Regions from separate parts of the Kocuria sediminis genome, predicted to be linked through region 1. Evidence: riboswitches for the same ligand, from Rfam matches in the RefSeq annotation. Region 1 holds a riboswitch; the other holds the start of a gene.
The links. Region 1 has a riboswitch for thiamine pyrophosphate ahead of GMA12_RS16660 (FAD-dependent oxidoreductase). Riboswitches for the same ligand answer to the same signal wherever they lie in the genome.

Region 1 (6,941 bases):
GCCGGGCGGCGGGCGGACGGCCTCGGGCTCGGCGACGGCGGTGACCGGGGCGGCGTCCGGGTCCGGGGTCAGGCGCATCTCGCGCCAGGTCATGGCCAGGGCGTCGTGCAGCAGCACCCGCCCGAGCAGGGGCTCGCCGGTGCCGGTGATCAGCTTGACGGCCTCGGTGACCATCACCGCGCCCACGGTGGCGGGGAGCATGCCGAAGACCCCGCCCTCGGCGCAGCTGGGGGCCTCCCCGTCCGGCGGCGCCTCGGGATAGAGGTCCCGGTAGGTGGGCCCGTGGCCGGCCCAGAAGACGCTGACCTGTCCCTCGAAGCGCAGGATGGAGCCCCACACGCAGGGGATCCCGGTCAGGGCGGCGGCGTCGCTCACCACGTAGCGGGTCGCGAAGTTGTCCGCGCCGTCCAGGACGAGGTCGTACTGGCTCAGGATCTGCAGGGCGTTGTCCGCGCTGAGCCGGCAGGGGTGGGTGCGCACCCGCACGAGCGGGTTGAGCGCGGTCACGGCCTCCGCGGCGGAGTCCGTCTTGGGCCGGCCGACGTCGGCGGTGCGGTGCACCACCTGGCGCTGCAGGTTGGAGACCGCCACGACGTCGTCGTCGACGATGCCCAGCGTCCCCACGCCGGCCGCGGCGAGGTACTGCAGGGCCGGGGCGCCCAGTCCGCCGGCGCCGACCACGAGCACCCGGGCGTTGCCGAGCCGGCGCTGGCCGAGCGGGCCGATCCCGGGCAGGGTCAGGTGCCGGGCGTAGCGCTCGAGCTCCGCCCGGGTCAGCTCGGGGCCGGGCTCCACGAGCGGGGGCAGCGGGCTCACGGCCGCTGCCCCACGGGCGCCCAGTCCCCGCGCGGGACGTCCGCCGGGCCGGCGGCCGGCCCGGCGTCGGACATGTCCGTGGCGATCCGCCCGGCCATCGGCGAGGACGCCTGGGCGTGCCGGCGGGCCGGGATCCGCCCGGCGCCGGCGGCCAGCCGCCCGGCGGCCACGGCGTGGCGCATCGCGGTGGCCATGGCCACCGGGTCCTGCGCGCGGGTCACGGCGCTGGCCAGCAGCACGGCGTCGCAGCCCAGCTCCATGGCCAGGGCGGCCTCGGAGGCGGTGCCGATCCCGGCGTCGAGCACCACCGGCACCGAGGCCCGGGAGGCGATGAGCTCGATGTTGTGCGGGTTGAGGATCCCCAGCCCGGTACCGATCGGTGCGCCCAGGGGCATCACCGCGGCCGCGCCGAGGTCCTCCAGGCGGCGGGCCACGGCCGGGTCGTCGGAGGTGTAGGCGAAGACCCGGAAGCCGCGGGCCACGAGCTGCTCGGTGGCGTCGAGCAGCTCCACCACGTCGGGCAGCAGGGTGTCCTCGTCGGCGATGACCTCGAGCTTGACCCAGTCGGTCTCCAGGGCCTCGCGGCCGAGCTCGGCGGTGAGCAGGGCGTCCCGGGCGGTGTAGCAGCCGGCGGTGTTGGGCAGGATCCGGATGCCGCTGCGCTCGAGCATCGCGAACAGCGAGTCGCCGTGGCCGGGGGCGTAGCGGCGCAGGGCCACGGTGGTCAGCTCGGTGCCGGAGGCCAGCAGGGCCTGTTCCAGGGTGTGCAGCGAGCTGAGCCCGCCGGTGCCCATGATCAGCCGGGAGGACAGCGCGGTGCCGTCGAGCACGAGCGGATCCACCAGGGGTTCGGGGCGGGGTGCGGGGTGGGTCATGTCAGCCTCCCTGGACGGCGGTGATGATCTCGACGGCCTGCCCCTCGGCCACGGGGGTGCGGCCCCAGCGGCTGCGCGGGACCACGGCGGCGTCCACCGCCACGGCCACGCCCAGCCGGCGGCCGTCCAGCGGGGCGCCGTCGGGGCCCAGGGGCCGCCCGACGGTCTCGGCCACGAGGTCCACGACGGTGGTGTCCCCGGGGACGACGTGCGGTCGGCCGTTGAGGGTGATGGCGGTCATCGGGTGCTCCTGTTCGGGGTGCGGGGCCCGGTCCCGGGGTCCGTGGGGGGCGCCTCGGCGGGGCGGTCGAAGCGGTGCGGGTCGGTGGTGGCCAGGTGCTCGGTGTCGGGTCCCGGGTCCGCGCCGGACCGGCCGAGCACCAGCTCCGCGGCGAGGCGGGCGGCCAGCGGGGCGAGCAGGACGCCGTGGCGGAAGTAGCCCGTGGAGACCACGAGGCCGGGCACCGGGTGCCCCTCCGGGCCGCGGACGCGGCCCAGGTACGGGATGTCGTCCGGGGTCCCGGGCCGGGCGCGGGCCATGGCCTCGACCAGCTCGAGGTCGGCGACGCCGGGGACCACGGCCTGGGCGTCGCGCAGCAGCCGGAACACGCCCCCGGCGCTGATCCCGTCGAGGTCGTCCTCGCGGGAGGTCGCCCCGATCACCACCGTCCCGTCGTCGCGGGGCACCAGGTAGACGGGCACCCCGTGGACCAGGCCGCGGACGGTGCGCTCGAGCAGGGCGGGCGCCCCGCGGGGCGGGCGGGTGCGGAGGATGTCCCCGTGCACCGGGCGCAGCGGCGGCCGCCAGGCCCCGGGCAGGTCCTCCAGGTCGGTGAGAGCCGCGCCGGGGGCGAGGACCGTCTCCGCCGCCGAGACCATCCCGCCGCCGGCCAGGCGCAGGCCCGTCACCGCGCCGTCGGAGCCGTGGCGCAGGCCCGTGGCGCGGTCGTGCACCAGGCGGGCGGGCCCGCCGTCGGGGCTGTCCGTGCCGGAGGGCCCGGACGGTGCGGGGAGCTCGGGGGCGACGAGGGCGGCGAGCAGTCCGGCCACGAGCCGGCGCGGGTCCACCTGGTGGTCGTCGGGAATGCGGTGCACGGCCGACAGCCGCGGGCTCAGGGCCGGCTCCAGGGCCCGGGCCGCGCGCAGCGGCAGCGGCTCCACGGCCATGCCGTGGCGCCGCTGGAGCTCCCGCAGGTCCGCCAGGGCCTGCCGGTCGGCGGCGTCGACGCCGCACACGAGCGTCTCGGTGGCGCGGTAGCCCACCGAGCCGCCGGCGGTCTCCTCCACGGCGGCCACGAACGCCGGGTACGCGCCGGCCGAGGCGAGCATGAGGGGATAGAGCGGCTCCTGCTGGTACTGGACCTCGCTCACCGGGGCGAGCATCCCGGCCGCCGCCCGGCTGGCCCCGGCGCCGGGCTCGGGATCCACCACGGCCACCGAGCGGCCGCGGCGGCGCAGCTCCCAGGCCGTGGCCAGGCCGACCACCCCGGCCCCGACCACGGCGACGTCGGCCCGCACGTGCTGGGCGGCTGGCATCGGGACGGAGGGCACGGACGTCACCGGCATCGTCCTTTCCTACGGCGGCATGACCCGCATCAGGTGTGGCGGTCGGCGCCGGACGCCCTCTCAGCCCCCGTGGGGCTCCCGCAGAACCGCTGACCTATCATTCAGCGTGTGACCCAGCATACCCAGGACACCCCCGCACCCGCCGCCTCCGGGCTGCGCATGACGCGCACCGACCGGCTCCTCGCCGCCCGGCTGTACGTGTGCACCGACGCCCGCCGCGCGCAGGGCGACCTCGAGGAGTTCCTGCACGCCGTCTGCGCCGGCGGGACGGACATCGTCCAGCTGCGGGACAGGAGCATCGACACCGACGAGGAGATCGCCGCGCTGCGCCTGCTGGGCCGGGTCGCCGCCGAGTACGGCACCCTGGTCGCCGTCAACGACCGCGCCGACCTCGCCGCGCTCGTGGGCGCGGACGTCCTCCACGCCGGCCAGCACGACCTCTCCCCCGCCCAGGCCCGGCAGCTGCTCGGCCCGGACGTGCTGATCGGCCGCTCCACCCACGATCTCGGCCAGGCCCGTGCCGCCCTGGCCGATCCGGACGTGGACTACTTCTGCACCGGGCCCGTGTGGGAGACCCCCACCAAGCCGGGCCGGCCCGCCACCGGCCTGGGCTTCGTGCGGGAGGTCGCCGCGCTGACCGAGGCCCGGCTGGACGCCGACCCGGCGGCCGCGCCCGTGCCGTGGTTCGCCATCGGCGGCATCGACGAGCAGCGCCTCCCCGAGGTGCTGGCCGCCGGGGCGCGCGGCGCCGTGGTGGTCCGGGCGGTCACCGAGGCCCCGGACCCGCGCCTGGCCGCCGGTCAGCTGCGCAGCCTGCTCCCCGCCTGACACGCGTCCTGCTCGGCACGCGTCCTGCCCGGCGGCCTTCCGGCCGGACACGCTGCCCGGGGACATCCGCCGGGCGCCTGCCGCAACTCCCCACCGGCTCCCCGCCGCCGCACAGCCCGGTCTGAGAGCATGGACCCCACGGACGACGACGGAGGAGTGGCCCATGGACCCCGAGCTCGACCCGCAGGTGCGGCACGCGGTGGAGCATCCCGCGCAGACCGCCCGCGGCCCGGAGGACGTGCAGCTGCGCGTCCGGCTGGCCGGCGAGCCCGCCCGGCGAGCGCTGGGCACCCACTGGGAGGAGGGCGCCCCGGAGGACGCCGCCCCCGGCGAGGACCGGCTCGCGGCGGCCGTGCTGCTGGCCACCCTCTTCGGCGACACCTTCTGGCTCGAGCGGGCGGCCCGGCTGCCCGGTGACGTCCCGGGGTGCCCCTCCGCCCCGCCGAGCGGGCTGCTGGAGCTCACCCGCGTGCCCGGCGCCCGGGCGGCGATGGCCTCGGTCCTGGAACGCCCCCTGCTGACCGGGCTGCTGGAGTGGGGCACGAACCCGCTGCCCGAGCAGCCGCCGCTGGCCGTGGCGCAGGCCGCCCGGGACCTCTCGATCCCGGACGACGGGCGCGTCTACCGGGTGGTGCGCCGCCGCGCCGAGCGCTTCCTGGCCCGCGAGTACGACGGCTCGGAGTCGCTGGAACGGTTCGTGACCCTGCTGACGGAGGCCGAGAGGGGCTACCGCGAGGACGGCCCCGTGCTCTCCGGCGAGACGCTGCCGCCCGCAGCTCCCCCGGCCGCTCCTCCATCGCCGACGGCACCGGCGCGGCCCACTCCCGGGGACGGCCCGGCCGGGCCGCCGTCGTCGAACCCCTCGATCGCGGACGCCCCGCAGGCTCCGCAGTGGGGCGTGAGCCCCTCCACGCCCGCCCCGCCGCCGCCCGGGCAGGTCGGCCGCCCCGGTGCGCCCGGGGAGCCGTTCCCGGGCCAGGCCCAGGGCGGGCCGTATCCCGGCCCGGGCGCGGGTGGCCCCCTGGCGGGGACCGGCGGCCCGGCGGCCGGCGGATGGCCGCCGCCCCCGGCGCACGATCCCGCGGAGGACGACTCCGACAACCTCAAGGCCTGGGGTCTGGTCTTCCTCGCGATCGTGGCGGTGATCGTGGCGCTGATCTTCGTGCTCTGACCGGCGCGGTCCCGCGCCCCGCCCCGAGGTGACGGAGGTCCTCCAAGATACTTGCATCGGAAATATTTTCCGGGGTATCCTTGCGGACATATCAACCTGTGTGGTGCCGACGCCGACGGAGAAGCCCGAGATGCCGATCTTTCCCCAGAACCCCGATCCCCGGAGCCTGACGCCGCGCCCGGCCGACGACCTGCTGTCCGCCGGGACGCGGATGGGCGCCGTGGAGCTGCTCGTGGCCGACCTGGACACGATGCTCGCCTACTACACGGACGCCGTGACCCTCGAGGTCCTCGCCCACGCCGGGGACACCGCCGTGCTGGGCCGCGACGGCCGGACCGTGCTGCGCCTGCGCCAGGTCCCGGAGCTGCCGCCGGCCCGCCGCGGCCAGGCGGGGCTGTTCCACACCGCGGTGCTGTTCGAGGACGAGCCGGCCCTGGCGGCCGCCCTGGCCTCGGTCGCCGCCGTGGCGCCGCGCTCGTTCACCGGCAGTGCCGACCACCTCTACAGCCAGGCGTTCTACTTCGACGATCCCGAGGGCAACGGCGTGGAGCTCTACACCGACCGCCCCCGGGACACCTGGCGGCGGGAGGCCAACGGGCTGCTCACGCTGGCGTCCAACCCCCTGGACCCCACCGCGTTCCTGGGTGAGCACCTGCCCGAGCCGGCCGGTGCGCGGCCGGCGGCGCCGCCGGCCACCCTCGGCCACGTCCACCTGCAGGTCGGCGACATCCCGCAGGGCCGGCAGTTCTACGTGGACGTCCTGGGCTTCGAGGTGATGAGCGACATCGGCTCGGCCCTGTTCATCGCGGCCGGCGGCTACCACCACCACATCGCGCTCAACACCTGGCACAGCGCCGGGGCGGGCCCGCGGGCGGCCTCCCTGGGTCTGGGGCAGGTCAACATCGACCTCCCCACGGCCGAGGACGTCACCGCTCTGCAGGCCCGGCTGGCGGACCACCGGGTCCCCACCCGGCACGACGGCGCCGTGCTGCGCTTCGAGGACCCCTGGAACACGCTCATCCAGGTGGGCGTCGCCGCGTAGGCCCCGCCCGGAACGGGACCCGGACGCGCCGGTGGCGCAGGACGCCGGGGATGCGGCCGGCGTCGCCGAGGGCCTCGCCGCGGGCGAAGTCCGCCCACAGCCGGCGCACCTGGCGGCCGGCGGCGTCGATGTCCTCCCACGCGGCGCCGGCGACCAGCCCGGTGCCCGCCCAGGTCGGCTCGTCGCCGAAGAGCAGGGGCAGGTCGACCGTGTGGGCCGCGCCGTACGGGTTGCCCGGGGCCGCCCAGGAGATCACGTAGCGGTGGGCCGTCCCGCCGGCGCGCACGTGCCGGCGGGCGAACCGGCGGATCGCCCGGGAGTAGACGGCCCGGGTCGCCCATCCGACCACGGCCCGGCGCAGCACCGGCCCCAGCAGCGGCACGCGGGTCCACCGCTGCAGGGCCGGCACCGTGGGCAGGTAGAGCCGCGCCTCCTCGGTGGTGTGGCCGATGAGGACGTCGACGTGCGGGGCGACCCGGTCCCAGGCCGCGTCGATGTCCTCCTCGGCGGGCAGCGGGTGGTGGCCGTACTGGGTGCCGAAGGGCATCGCCCCCAGCAGCCCGAAGGGCGCCGCGTGCCGCTCCACGTCCGCCTGGGCGGCGACCACGTCGGCGGCGGGCATCGCGGCCGTCACGGTCTCCGC
Region 2 (6,941 bases), on a different contig from region 1:
CAGGAGGATCGCGCGCCGAGCCCGGACACCTCCGACCAGGAGGACACCGACGTCGCCGAGGAGCCGGCGGAGCCCGACACCCCGTTGGCCGCCGCCGTCACCGCGACCTCGCTCATGTTCCACGCCCCGGACCTCGACGAGCTGCGCGAGGCCGCGCAGCAGCGCGCGGCCCGCCGCCGCGAGGCCCGGCGCCGCCAGCAGGAGGACGACGCGACCGCCGAGGACCCGGGCGACGGGGCCGAGGCGGAGGCGGCCGAGCTCGCCGAGGAGGCCGAGGAGGCCGAACAGAGCACCGGCGGGGGCGTGACCAGCCGCCGGCGGCGGCGCCGGCGCCGCGGGGACGTGGACATGGAGCTGGTGGGCGGCAGCGACGACGACCCGCCCAACACCGTCACGCGGGTCCGCGCCCCGCGCGCCGCGGAGAGCGCCACGGTCGACGAGGTCGTGGCGGTGAAGGGCTCCACCCGGCTCGAGGCCAAGAAGCAGCGCCGGCGGGAGTCCCGCCAGACCGGCCGCCGCCGCCAGGTCATCACCGAGGCCGAGTTCCTGGCCCGCCGCGAGTCCGTCGAGCGGCGGATGCTGGTGCGGCAGAAGGACAACCGGATCCAGATCGGCGTCCTCGAGGACGGCGTGCTGGCCGAGCACTTCGTCTCCCACACGCAGCAGGACTCGCTGATCGGCAACGTCTACGTGGGCAAGGTGCAGAACGTGCTGCCCTCCATGGAGGCGGCGTTCATCGACATCGGCCGGGGCCGCAACGCGGTGCTCTACGCCGGCGAGGTCAACTGGGACGCCTCCCGCCTCGAGGGCGGGCCGCGCCGGATCGAGGTCGCCCTGAAGTCCGGGGACTCGGTGCTGGTGCAGGTCACCAAGGACCCGGTGGGGCACAAGGGCGCCCGGCTCACGAGCCAGATCTCGCTGCCCGGCCGCTACCTGGTCTACGTCCCGGGCGGCTCGATGACCGGGATCTCCCGGAAGCTGCCCGACGTCGAGCGCGCCCGGCTGAAGAAGATCCTCAAGGACCGTCTGCCGGACGGGGCGGGCGTCATCGTGCGCACCGCCGCGGAGGGCGCCTCCGAGCAGGAGCTCACCCACGACATCAACCGGCTGCGGGCCCAGTGGGAGCAGATCCAGGAACGGGCGGGCTCCACCAAGACCCTGGCCCCGGAGATGCTCTACGCGGAGCCGGACCTGACCATCAAGACCGTCCGCGACGTCTTCAACGAGGACTTCACCACCATGGTCGTCCAGGGCGACGAGGCGTGGGACAACATCGAGGCGTACGTGACCTACGTCGCGCCGGACCTGCTCGACCGGCTCCAGAAGTGGGACGAGGACGAGGACCTGTTCGTGAACCAGCGTGTGGAGGAACAGATCCAGAAGGCTCTCGACCGCAAGGTCTTCCTGCCCTCGGGCGGCTCGCTCGTGATCGACCGGACCGAGGCCATGACGGTCGTCGACGTCAACACCGGCAAGTTCACCGGCTCCGGGGGCAACCTCGAGGAGACCGTCACCAAGAACAACCTGGAGGCGGCCGAGGAGATCGTGCGGCAGCTGCGGCTGCGGGACATCGGCGGCATCATCGTCATCGACTTCATCGACATGGTGCTCGAGTCCAACCGCGACCTCGTGCTGCGCCGGCTGGTGGAGTGCCTGGGCCGGGACCGCACCAAGCACCAGGTGGCCGAGGTGACCTCCCTGGGGCTGGTGCAGATGACCCGCAAGCGGATGGGCACCGGCCTGCTCGAGGTGTTCTCCGAGCCCTGCGAGCACTGCGCCGGCCGCGGCGTCGTCGTGCACGACCACCCGCTGGAGGGCCGCACCGGCGGCGTCCCGGGCGAGATCCGCGACCAGCGGCCCAACCGCACCGACCGCACCGACCGCAAGCGCGGCCGTCGCGGCCAGGCCGAGCAGCCGCCCGCCCGCCCGGAGGCCCGGACCACGGAGCCGGATCCGGCGGAGAAGGCGAAGGCCGAGGCCGCGCGCACGGCGTTCGCGACCATCGCGGCCGCGACCCACCACGAGACCCCGGAGGAGGCGGAGACGCCCCGCGCCGAGGAGCCGGCCGCCCCGGCGGAGTCCCGACCGGAGGGCTCGGGCCGCTCGCGCAAGAAGCGCCGCGGCAAGCGCAGCCGCAACCGCGGCCAGGGCGCGGAGACCGCGGCCGAGCAGCAGGAGACGGGGGAGACCCGGTCCCCGGCCGAGCCCGAGCCCGCCGCCGAGGAGCCCGCGGCCGAGCAGGGGTCCCGCCTGACGATCAAGGGCGAGGTCATCGAGCTCCCGCAGGGCCACGCGCCCGTCGCCGAGGAGCCCGCCGAGGCGCCGCGCCTGAGCCTGGACTCGTTGGCGGAGGCCTTCGACCAGCGGGAGCCGGAGCAGCGGAGCGCCGCGCCGGCCGCCGGCGCGTCCGCCGCTGAGCCCGAGGGCGCGTCGGCCGAGCCGGCGCAGAGCCCCGCCCGGGAGCGGCAGGTCACGAGCCAGGCCCCGTCCGGGCCCTCCGCCGGGACGACGGCCGGGGCGCCCGCGGAGCCGGCGCGCCCGCGCCGCCGCTCCCGCCGTGCTTCGGCCCCGGCCGCACGACCGGGGGAGGCCCAGGTGACCGCCGGTCAGGCGGCTGCCGCCGAGGGCGGGCGGCACGAGGCGACGACCGCCGCGGAGCTCCCGCAGCGCGCTCCCGCCGGACAGGGGCCGACCGTCGTGGGCGTCGGCGTCAAGGCCGAGGACCTCACCAGCGGCCGGCCCGCCGGCCAGGGCTGAGCGCCAGGCCGCCGAGGCACCCCGGAGGACCCCGACCCGCCGGTCGGGGTCCTCCGCCGTTGCAGGACCCGCGCTCCTGACGGGATCCGGGGCCGTCACCCGGCCCGGTTCCTGGCGCCGTCCCGCCGTTCTTCCGCCGGGGCACTGGGGCGCCGCGGCGCTCGGCCGTGACCCGCCCCGGGTGCCCGCGGGCTCCACCCGCCTCCTGCCGGTCTCCCCGGCCGTCACATGGCCCGATCTCCTGTCCGGCCGCCCAGCGCCGGGAGTAGCGTGGTCACACCACACGCGGGCGGCCCGACCGGGCGGACCCCCGGCCCGCAGCGCCGAGGGGATGGCCATGAGCAGCAAGCAGATCGTACTCACCGCGGGCACCGACCTCTTCGGACACCGGGACCCCGCGGCCCTCGACCGGTACTGGGCCCCGGACTTCCGGCAGCACTCCGGGCTCGGACCCGACGGCCGGGAGGGGCTCCGCGCCGTCCTCCAGCAGCTGCCGGAGGACTTCCGGATCGACAACCTGCGCGTGCTCGAGGACGGGGACATGGTCGCGGTCCACTGCGTCTACCACGGCCTCGGCCCGGAGCCCCTGGTGGCGGTGGACGTCTTCCGCGTGGCCGGCGACCGCCTCGCCGAGCACTGGGACGCCCTCGAGCCGCTGCCCGGCGGAGCCGTCGGCACGCACCGGATCGACGGCCCCCGCCAGGTCACGGATCACGAGAAGACCGCGGTGAACAAGGCGCTGATCACCGAGTGGGTGCACGAACGGCTCCTGGGCGCGGACCGGGAGGCCCTTGAGGAGCTGGCCCGCGACCCGCGCTACGTCGAGCACGGCGCCGGCCCGGACGCCCGGCTCGCCCGGCGGGCCCTCCACCGGGTGCTCGGCGAGGGCGACTTCGTCCTCACCGTCACCGAGGGCGTGCTCGAGCCCGACGACGAGGGCCGGGAGCACGGCGACCGGCGCCCGGCCGGCTGCTACGACCTGTGGCGGGTCGTCGACGGGCGGATCCTCGAGCACTGGGAGGTCTTCCAGCCCGTCCCGGAGCGGATGCCGCACGGCAACGGGTTCTTCTGACCGGGCGGCCGCCTCGTGCGGCGGTCCACGGCGGCACCCCGGCCCGCGGCCGGGCCCGCCGCGCCCGGCACCGGCCGGCGGCTAGACTGGCGGAACACCTGACACGGGGTGCCGCGCGAGCGGCTGAGATCACACCCGTCGAACCTGATCTAGCCAGTACTAGCGAAGGGATGTCCCTGATGCGCGATGCCGTACCCCTGCCCGCCCGCACCGCAGGAGCCGAGGCGGCGCCACCGGACCCCGCGCTCGCCGAGGACGCCGCCACGGCCCTCGAGGAGCTGCGCACCGCGGCGCCTCTGGTGCAGTGCATCACCAACACCGTGGTCGCCAACGTCACCGCCAACGTCCTGCTGGCCGTGGGCGCCTCCCCGGCCATGACCGACATCCAGGGCGAGGGCGGGGTCTTCGCCGAGCTCGCCGACGGGCTGCTCGTCAACACCGGCACGCCCACCGCCGAGCAGCGCGGGGCCGCCTACGAGGCCGTCGGCGCCCGGCAGCGGGCCGGCCGCGCCTGGGTGCTGGACCCCGTGGCCGTGGGCGCCCTGCCCGTGCGCACCGCCCTGGCCCGCGACCTGCTGCGGCACCGGCCCGCGATCGTGCGCGGCAACGCCTCGGAGATCATGGGCCTCGCCGGCGGCGCCGGCGGGCGGGGCACGGACGCCACCCACGGCGTCGACGCCGCCCGGGACGCCGCCGCCGCGCTCGCCGCGCAGGCCGGCTCGGCCGTGGCCGTCTCCGGTCCGGTCGACCTCGTGCGCGCCCCGGACGGGGGCGTGGTGCGCGTGCCGCACGGCACGCCGCTGCTGACCCGGATCACCGGAGGCGGCTGCGCCCTGGGCGCCCTGATGGCCGCCTTCACCGCCGTGCGCGCCGACCCCGCCGCGGCGGCGACCGCCGCCACGACGGTCTACACCCTGGCGGCCGAGGACGCCGCCGCCGGCTGCGCCGGTCCCGGCTCCTTCGCCGTGGCCCTGCTGGACCGGCTGCACACCATCACCCCGGAGCAGCTCGCCGCCCGGGCGGAGCTCGTGCGCGAGGAGGGTGCCCGGTGAGCGCCCGTCTCGATCCCGCCGCCCTGGCCCTGCACCTTGTGACCGACACGGCGCTCAGTGCCCCGCGCAGCGTGCCCGACGTCGTGGCGGCCGCCGTGGCCGGGGGAGCCACCATGGTCCAGGTCCGGGAGAAGCACGCCCCGGCCCGGGACCTGGTCGCCCTGCTCGTGGCCGTCGCCGAGCGCGTGGGCCGGGACGTCCCCGTGCTCGTCGACGACCGCGCCGACGTCTACCTGGCCGCCCGGGCGGCAGGGGCGCCCGTGGCCGGGGTGCACGTCGGCCAGAGCGACCTGCCCGTGGAGCTGGCCCGGCGGATCTGCGGTCCGGACGCGGTGCTGGGCCTGAGCGCCGCCACGGCGCCGGAGCTGGACGCGGCCGCTGCGCTGCCCCCGGGCACCGTCGACTACCTCGGGGTCGGCGCCGTGCGCGCCACCCGGACCAAGCCCGACCACCCCGAGCCGCTGGGCGTCGAGGGCTTCGCCCGTGCCGCGGCCCGGACCGCCCTGCCGTGCCTGGCGATCGGCGGGGTGCGGGTCGAGGACGCCGCAGCCCTGCGCGCCGCCGGCGCGGCGGGACTGGCCGTGGTCTCCGGGATCTGCGCCGACCCCCACCCCGCGGCCGCGGCCGCCCGCTACGTGCGCGCCTTCGGCCGCGTCCCCGAGGAGGCGGCCCGATGAGCCCTCGGGTGCCCCGCGTCCTGGCCGTCGCCGGCACCGATCCCACCGGCGGGGCGGGACAGCACGCGGACCTGAAGTCGATCGCGGCGATGGGCGGCTACGGCATGAGCGCCGTGACGGCCGTCGTGGTGCAGAACACCCTCGGGGTGCGCTGCGTCCACGTCCCGCCGGTGGAGTTCCTCGCCGCCCAGCTGGACGCCGTCGCCGAGGACGTCGAGATCGACGCGGTGAAGATCGGCATGCTCGGCTCCGTGCCGGTGATCGAGACGGTGACCCGCTGGCTCGAGGACCGGCGGCCGCCGGTGGTGGTGCTGGACCCGGTCATGGTCGCGACCTCGGGCGGGCGCCTGCTCGAGCGGGAGGCCGAGGACGCCCTGCGCGCGATGCTCGGCCACGCCGACCTCGTCACCCCGAACCTGCCGGAGCTGGCGGTGCTCGCCCAGGAGGAGATCGCCTCCTCCTGGGCGGAGGCCCTGGCGCAGGGGCACCGAGTGGCCCGGGCGCACGGCACCCTGGTGCTCGTCAAGGGCGGTCACCTCACCGGGGACCGCACTCCCGACGCCCTCGTGGGCCCGGACGCGCCAAAGCCCCTCGTCGCGTTCGACGGCGCCCGCGTGCCCACCGAGAACTCCCACGGCACCGGCTGCTCCCTCTCCTCGGCGCTGGCCACCCTGCAGGCCCGGCACGGGGACTGGGCGCACAGCCTCAGGATCGCCCGCGAGTGGCTGCGCGGGGCGCTCGAGCGCTCCGGGGACCTGGCGGTCGGCCACGGCAGCGGCCCCGTGCACCACTTCCACCACGTCCAGGACGCGCTGGAGAGCTGGGGCGCGGCACCGGCCCGGTTCAGCGACGAGCTCTGGGCGGCCTCCGCCGGGGTGCGCCGCGAGATCGAGGAGCTCGACTTCGTCCGCGGCCTGGGCGACGGCCGGCTCGAGCCGGAGCGGTTCCTGGCCTACCTCGACCAGGACCTGCAGTACCTCGACGGCTACAGCCGGGCGCTGACCCTGCTCGCCGCCCGGGCCCCGGACGAGCGGCAGCGGCTGTTCTTCGCGGCCGGCGCGGTGTCCTGCACCGAGACGGAGAGCGAGCTGCACCGGGCCCGCCTGCGGCACGCCGGGCCCGGTGCCGCCGGCGCCGGGCCCGGGGAGGTGACCCGGCGCTACACCTCCTTCCTGCTCGCGGCCACCGCCGCGGAGCCCTATCCGGTGGGCCTCGCCGCGGTGCTGCCGTGCTTCTGGGTCTACGCCGACGTCGGCCGGCACCTGGGGGAGCTCGCGGCCGCCGCCGGGACCGGCGAGCACCCCTACGCGGACTGGCTCGCCACCTACGCCGACGAGGGCTTCCAGGAGGCGACCCGCACGGCCCGGGAGCTGCTCGACGAGG

Region 2: linked by a shared signal. The riboswitch ahead of thiM (hydroxyethylthiazole kinase) and the one ahead of GMA12_RS16660 (FAD-dependent oxidoreductase) in region 1 are both predicted to bind thiamine pyrophosphate.

The regions. Positions count from the first base shown of each region.
Region 1 is NZ_WOGU01000019.1:5,926-12,866, reverse strand. Features, by position in the region: gene moeB (molybdopterin-synthase adenylyltransferase MoeB) at 1-816, opposite strand, end outside; gene GMA12_RS16670 (thiazole synthase) at 813-1,691, opposite strand; gene thiS (sulfur carrier protein ThiS) at 1,693-1,932, opposite strand; gene GMA12_RS16660 (FAD-dependent oxidoreductase) at 1,929-3,257, opposite strand; TPP riboswitch at 3,247-3,349, opposite strand; gene thiE (thiamine phosphate synthase) at 3,417-4,085, shown strand; gene GMA12_RS16650 (hypothetical protein) at 4,249-5,256, shown strand; gene GMA12_RS16645 (VOC family protein) at 5,387-6,298, shown strand; gene GMA12_RS16640 (carboxylesterase family protein) at 6,273-6,941, opposite strand, start outside.
Region 2 is NZ_WOGU01000001.1:425,164-432,104, forward strand. Features, by position in the region: gene GMA12_RS01995 (Rne/Rng family ribonuclease) at 1-2,757, shown strand, start outside; gene GMA12_RS02000 (nuclear transport factor 2 family protein) at 3,095-3,829, shown strand; TPP riboswitch at 3,924-4,017, shown strand; gene thiM (hydroxyethylthiazole kinase) at 4,009-4,881, shown strand; gene thiE (thiamine phosphate synthase) at 4,878-5,558, shown strand; gene GMA12_RS02015 (bifunctional hydroxymethylpyrimidine kinase/phosphomethylpyrimidine kinase) at 5,555-6,941, shown strand, end outside.